DNA from 2 places in the Streptomyces sp. NPDC002784 genome. Region 2 is predicted to be linked to the other one. Evidence: riboswitches for the same ligand, from Rfam matches in the RefSeq annotation. Region 2 holds a riboswitch; the other holds the start of a gene.

Region 1 (3,400 bases), on a different contig from region 2:
CGACGACCTGGCGGAACTGTTCCTCGGAGCTGAAGACCGGGACATAGGCCTGGCCCTCGATCTCCAGCGTGGGCAGGTCCAGCGGGCCGCTGTGCGGGCCGCCGCCGGAGGGCAGCGGGACCCACAGGAAGCTGCGGCCGAGGACCTCGATGATCCGGCCGCCCGCGGTGGGGACGCCGAGGGAGGCGGAGAGCACCTCCTCCAGCTCGTTGCCGGGCCATCCGCCGTGCGGATGGGGGTGTGCCTGCGCCGGAAAGTCCGCGGGGAGATCCGCCGGGAAGTCCATCTGTCTGACCGCCTGCCGTGAACCACTGATGTGGCTGAAAAGGCTAGCGCCTGCCCGGCCGCCCGGGGTCAGCCCGTGAAGCCGATCCGCCGCAGCGCCCCCGCCGCGGGCCGGTCGATCAGGACCGCCGAACCGCAGCCCGGCGGCAGCTCGCCCTGCTCCACCGCGCGCAGCAGCCGGCCCGCCGCCGAGCGGTGCCGCAGGAAGGCGTACCGCGAGACACCGCGCCCGCGCTCGCGCTGGCCCTCCAGCGCCTCGTCCGGGGTGACGTCCAGGAGCAGCAGATGCAGCGTGCCGCCCCGGCGCCGCGCCGCGCGGGCCAGCCAGCCGCGCACCCAGGCCTGGGTGCCGCAGTCGTGCACGACGACTCCCTGGTCGGAGCGGAGCGCGCGCCACAGACCGGCGTAGTGCGCGAGCCGGACCAGGGGCCGGTAGACCGCGTACGGCAGGAAGCCCGGCATCCGGGCGTCCCAGCGGTCGCGGGTGTCCTGGGAGTCGATGCGCGGGCCCTTCACGGTCCGCCGCATCAGCGTGGACTTGCCGCTGCCCGGCAGGCCGGTGATCACGACCAGGTCCCGGGGCCCGAAGAGCAGGGCGTGCGGGCTGCGGCCGTCGCGTTCGCGCAGGTCGCGGACGACGGCTGCGGGCAGCGTGCCGCGGGCTTCGAGCGCCGGGGCCGCGGGCTGCTCGGGCAGCGCCAGGCCCGACGTGGTCGCGTACGCCGTGGTCCTGTTCACCGTGATCGTCCTCCTCCGGGTCGGGATCTCCCCTCCCCACTGAACGTAAAGAGAAGGTAATAGGCGATCTCTCGCGTTTTCGTGTGCGTACCGCCACAAGCCGGTTACAGAAGCGGCCTGCCCACGGACGCCCCGGTCATGCAATGATGGCCGCGCCAACTGCATACCGGCCGTTCGAATCCGCGCGGGAGAGTTCCCAGCCTTCAGCTGGGGCGCCGAAGGAGCAAGTCCCTCCCTTGAATCTCTCAGGCCCCGTTACCGCGCGGGCGAGGCACATCTGAAAAGCGGACCGCCGTTTGCCGGTGGTCCCACCCAAGGTGCAAGTCATGCCCGCGTGGTCATGACGAACCTCTCAGGTTCCGATGACAGATGGGGAGGAAAGACCTCGCCGTCATGCCCTGGGAGACGACCGTCCGATGAGCAGTTCCGAACCCCGCCGTACCGCCCTCGATGCCCTGCATCGCTCGCTGGGCGCGACGATGACCGACTTCGCCGGCTGGGACATGCCGCTGCGCTACGGCTCCGAGCGCGACGAGCACACCGCCGTGCGCACCAAGGCCGGGCTCTTCGACCTCTCCCACATGGGCGAGATCACCGTGACCGGCCCGGAGGCCGCCCGGCTGCTGAACTACGCCCTCGTCGGCAACATCGCCTCCGTCGGCGTCGGCCGCGCCCGCTACACCATGATCTGCCGGGCCGACGGCGGCATCCTCGACGACCTGATCGTCTACCGGCTCGCCGAGACCGAGTACATGGTCGTCGCCAACGCCTCCAACGCCCAGATCGTGCTGGACGCGCTGGCGGATCGTTCCGCCGGCTTCGACGCCGAGGTGCGCGACGACCGGGACGCCTACGCGCTGATCGCGGTACAGGGCCCGCAGTCCCCCGGCATCCTCGGCTCGCTCACCGACGCCGACCTCGACGGCCTGAAGTACTACGCCGGGCTCCCCGGCACCGTCGCGGGCGTCCCGGCGCTGATCGCGCGCACCGGCTACACCGGCGAGGACGGCTTCGAGCTGTTCGTGGCGCCCGCCGACGCCGAGAAGCTGTGGCAGGCGCTCACCGAGGCGGGCGCGCCCGTCGGCCTGATCCCGTGCGGTCTGTCCTGCCGGGACACCCTGCGGCTGGAGGCGGGCATGCCGCTGTACGGCCATGAGCTCACCACCTCGCTGACCCCCTTCGACGCCGGTCTCGGCCGGGTGGTCAAGTTCGAGAAGGAGGGCGACTTCGTGGGGCGCGAGGCGCTCACCGAGGCCGCCGAGCGCGCGGAGGGCAACCCGCCGCGGGTCCTGGTCGGCCTGATCGCCGAGGGCCGCCGCGTCCCGCGCGCCGGGTACCAGGTCGTCGCCGACGGCCAGGTCATCGGCGAGGTCACCTCCGGCGCCCCCTCCCCCACGCTGGGCAAGCCGATCGCCATGGCCTACGTGGACGCCGCGCACGCGGCGCCCGGCACGGCCGGCGTCGGCGTGGACATCCGGGGCACCCACGAGCCGTACGAGGTCGTGGCGCTGCCCTTCTACAAGCGCCGGAAGTAGCCACCGGGCGTGACCCGGCGCACCTTTTCGCTGATCACGCACGCCTTCCGCAGTCCCCCCCTTCATCAGCACTCCCCCGCGTACAGGAGAATTCAGGCCATGAGCAACCCCCAGCAGCTGCGCTACAGCAAGGAGCACGAGTGGCTGTCGGTCGCCGAGGACGGCGTCTCGACGGTCGGCATCACGGAGTACGCGGCCAACGCGCTCGGTGACGTCGTCTTCGCCCAGCTCCCCGAGGTCGGCTCCACGGTGGCCGCGGGCGAGTCCTGCGGCGAGCTGGAGTCCACCAAGTCGGTCAGCGACCTGTACTCCCCGGTCGCCGGTGAGATCACCGAGATCAACGAGGACGTCGTCAACGACCCCTCGCTGGTGAACTCGGCCCCCTTCGAGGGCGGCTGGCTGTTCAAGGTCCGCGTGACGGAGGAGTCGGCCGACCTGCTCTCCGCCGACGAGTACACCGCCTTTTCCGCCGGCTGAGGAGTCGTAGACGCATGTCCGTCCTGAACACGCCCCTGCACGAGCTCGACCCGGACGTGGCCGCCGCGCTCGACGCCGAGCTGCACCGCCAGCAGTCCACCCTGGAGATGATCGCCTCCGAGAACTTCGCGCCGGTCGCGGTCATGGAGGCCCAGGGCTCGGTCCTCACCAACAAGTACGCCGAGGGCTACCCGGGCCGCCGCTACTACGGCGGCTGCGAGCACGTCGACGTGGCCGAGCAGATCGCCATCGACCGGGTCAAGGAGCTGTTCGGCGCCGAGTACGCCAACGTCCAGCCGCACTCCGGTGCCTCCGCGAACCAGGCCGCGCTGTTCGCGCTGGCCCAGCCCGGCGACACCATCCTC
Region 2 (3,400 bases):
TGCTCGTCGCCGTTGGCCCGGTGGTAGCCGCGGACGGCGAGCAGACCGGCCAGCTCACCCTGCGAGCCGGCGTTCGGCTGGAGGCTGACCTTGTCGTACCCGGTGACCTCGGCGAGACGTTCCTCCAGCTCCTGGATGAGCGTGAGGTAGCCCTGCGCCTGCTCGGCGGGGGCGAAGGGGTGCAGCTGGCCGAACTCCGGCCAGGTGACCGGCTCCATCTCGGTCGTCGCGTTGAGCTTCATCGTGCAGGAGCCCAGCGGGATCATGCCGCGGTCGAGCGCGTAGTCACGGTCGGCGAGGCGGCGCAGGTAGCGCAGCATCGCGGTCTCGGAGCGGTACTGGTGGAAGACCGGGTGGGCCAGGAACTCGTCCCCGCGCAGCTGCGCCTCGGGCAGCGCGTCCTCGGCCCGCGCGTCCAGCGCCTCGACGTCCCCGTCCACCCCGAAGGCGCTCCACACCGCGGCGAGCTGGGCCCGGCCGGTGGTCTCGTCGCAGGCGAGGGAGACGTGGTCGGCGTCGACCGGCCAGAGGTTCACGCCGTTGTCCCGCGCGGCCGCGACGACCTCGGCGGCCCGACCGGGCACCCGCACGGTGAGCGTGTCGAAGTAGGAGCCGTGCACGACCTCGACTCCGCCGGCGGTGAGCCCCGCGGCCAGGATCGAGGTGTACCGGTGGACCCGCCGGGCGATGCTCTTCAGCCCCTCGGGCCCGTGATAGACGGCGTACATGCCGGCCATGACGGCGAGCAGCACCTGCGCCGTACAGATGTTGCTGGTCGCCTTCTCCCGGCGGATGTGCTGCTCACGCGTCTGGAGCGCGAGCCGGTAGGCCTTGTTGCCGTCGGCGTCCACGGACACCCCGACCAGCCGCCCGGGCAGGCTGCGCGCGAACTTCTCGTGCACGGCCATGTAACCGGCGTGCGGACCGCCGAAGCCCATCGGCACACCGAAGCGCTGCGTGGTGCCGATCGCGATGTCCGCGCCCAGCTCGCCGGGGGAGGTCAGCAGCGTCAGCGCGAGCAGATCGGCGGCCACGGTGACCAGCGCCCCGAGTTCATGGGCCTGCTCGATGACGGGCTTGATGTCCCGTACGGCACCGGAGGCGCCGGGGTACTGGATGAGCACGCCGTTGATCTCGCGCGCGGCGATGTCGGCCGGAATGCCCTCGCTCAGGTCGGCGACGACCACCTCGACGCCCGTGGGCTCGGCCCGCGTCTGGATCACGGCGATGGTCTGCGGAAGGGCGTCCGCGTCGATGAGGAACAGGCCCTTCTTGTTCTTGCCCATGCGCCGGGACAGCGCCATGGCCTCGGCGGCGGCCGTGCCCTCGTCGAGCAGCGAGGCGCCGGAGGTGGGCAGCCCGGTGAGCTCGGCGACCATCGTCTGGAAGTTCAGCAGGGCCTCCAGGCGGCCCTGCGAGATCTCCGGCTGGTACGGCGTGTAGGCCGTGTACCAGGCCGGGTTCTCCATCACGTTGCGCAGGATGACCGGCGGCGTGAAGGTGCCGTAGTAACCGAGCCCGATCATGGAGTCGAGCACCTGGTTGCGGTCCGCAAGGCTCCGCAGCTCGGCGAGCACCTCGGCCTCGCTCCGCGCGCCCGGCAGGTCGAGGGCGTCGGCGTTCTTGATCACGTCCGGCACCGCGGCGGCGGTCAGCTCGTCCAGCGAGCCGTAGCCGACCTGGGCGAGCATCTTGGCCCGAGCCTCATGATCAGGACCGATGTGACGCTGCTCGAAGGGGATCCCTTGTTCGAGCTCGGAGAGCGGAATGCGGTAGGCGGTCATTGCGGAGGCCTCCTGGTCGACACGACCTTCGAGGGGCACCACGGCACGGGTACCCGGACGGCCTCCCCCTCTGTCATCTCAACCTGAGAGCTTCACCGGGGGCACGAGGGCGCCCGGCTTTCACCGTCGGTGAGAGCGGAAGCCGTCGACACCCGCTCTGCTTTCCAGAGTGACCTCGTCCGTGCGGTACGTGGGCCTGAGAGATTCCGGGGAGGATTTGCTCCTTCGGCGCCTCCGGATGGTGTCCGGAGGACTCTCCCGCACGGGGTCAGCAGCCGCTGTCAGCCTACCAGCGAGGTCAACGGCCAGGCGTTCGAGTGGCCGCGCGCCCGAATGTGCTCTTTCGTAGTGCTTACGGATGAGTTGCGACCAAGTGGAGGGCACGTGCAGACCGACATCGATCCGCGCAACCTGATCGGCCGCAAGGCGTTCGACCGCAACGGTACGAAGCTCGGCACCATCGACGAGGTCTACCTCGACGATGCCACCGGCGTACCGGAGTGGGCAGCCATACGAACGGGCCTGTTCAGCAGGGACGCCTTCGTCCCCCTGGAGCCCAGCGAACTGGTGGACGGCACCCTCCGCGTCCCCTTCGACCGCTCCCTGATCAAGGACGCCCCCGACTTCGGAGTAGGCCGCCACCTCTCCCCGGAACAGGAACTCCAGCTCTACCACCACTACGGCCTGGACCTGACCTCCCCCACACCCCCCGACCACGACTTCGGCAAGTTGGCAGGCACAGAAGAAGCAGACACCTAAGCCCCTACAGCCACCCCCCTCTCACCGACGCAACCGCCCACCCGACAACCCCACAACCCGCAACCGGGCACCCCCTCGCAGCCCCAGGAGCTAAGCCTCCGCCTCCCTCCGCCCCCCGCAGCTGGTTGGCCGCGCCCCGCCGCCCAGTGCCTGCGGCACGCCCGCAGCGGAGCGGCCGCGTCCCTCGGCCCCCTAGTTGCGTGGCCGCGTGCCCGTAGCTGCAATTCGCATGCCGTGTAACCCACAGCCCACGCGCCCCGTTGCCGCACAGCCGCCCAGCCCTCAACCTGTTGCCCGCAGCCCTAACAGCCCACCGCCCGCACAACCCCCGGCCCGCGGCCACCCCGCCCCCGCCCCAGCCCGCCGCCGCTGCGGGCAGTCGTGCCGCTGGGGCGGCACGGGTGGGCGCAGCGGCACCCCGCCAACGCGGGCGAGTGCCCCCCCCCACCAACCCCGCCCCCTCACGCCCGCATCTCATCCACAGCAACCCCAGGCCGCCGCGGCACCAACGGCAACGGCTCCGCAGGAACAAGCTCAGGATCATCGACCCGAAACGTCCGCACCCGCCCCGGCCCGGACTCCGGCGTCTCGAACCGCACAGTCACCCGCCCCACCCCACTCCCCTGCACCCACCCATGCCCGAACTCCGCATGCCGGACGTCATGCCCAGCAGCCCACCGCCGCTCGACAGCCGCCCCCACCTCCGCAACCGCCCCCACAACCCCAGCCCCGCCGACCCCGCCGGCCCCGCCGGCCCCGTCCTCCCCCACATCCTCCGCACCCCGCTCCCCCGCGGCCTGCGCGAACAGATCCTCCTGCGTGTAGTCGGCCAGCCCACTGACCCCCACCCCCAGCAA

The links. Region 2 has a riboswitch for glycine ahead of gcvP (aminomethyl-transferring glycine dehydrogenase). Riboswitches for the same ligand answer to the same signal wherever they lie in the genome.
Region 1: linked by a shared signal. The riboswitch ahead of gcvT (glycine cleavage system aminomethyltransferase GcvT) and the one ahead of gcvP (aminomethyl-transferring glycine dehydrogenase) in region 2 are both predicted to bind glycine.

The regions. Positions count from the first base shown of each region.
Region 1 is NZ_JBSFVD010000024.1:27,697-31,096, reverse strand. It holds gene ACWD1Z_RS30490 (enhanced serine sensitivity protein SseB) at 1-286, opposite strand, end outside; gene ACWD1Z_RS30485 (AAA family ATPase) at 355-1,023, opposite strand; glycine riboswitch at 1,199-1,294, shown strand; glycine riboswitch at 1,295-1,402, shown strand; gene gcvT (glycine cleavage system aminomethyltransferase GcvT) at 1,440-2,558, shown strand; gene gcvH (glycine cleavage system protein GcvH) at 2,658-3,035, shown strand; gene glyA (serine hydroxymethyltransferase) at 3,050-3,400, shown strand, end outside.
Region 2 is NZ_JBSFVD010000003.1:553,902-557,301, forward strand. It holds gene gcvP (aminomethyl-transferring glycine dehydrogenase) at 1-1,784, opposite strand, end outside; glycine riboswitch at 1,959-2,055, opposite strand; gene ACWD1Z_RS09830 (PRC-barrel domain-containing protein) at 2,169-2,543, shown strand; gene ACWD1Z_RS09835 (DNA polymerase IV) at 3,005-3,400, opposite strand, start outside.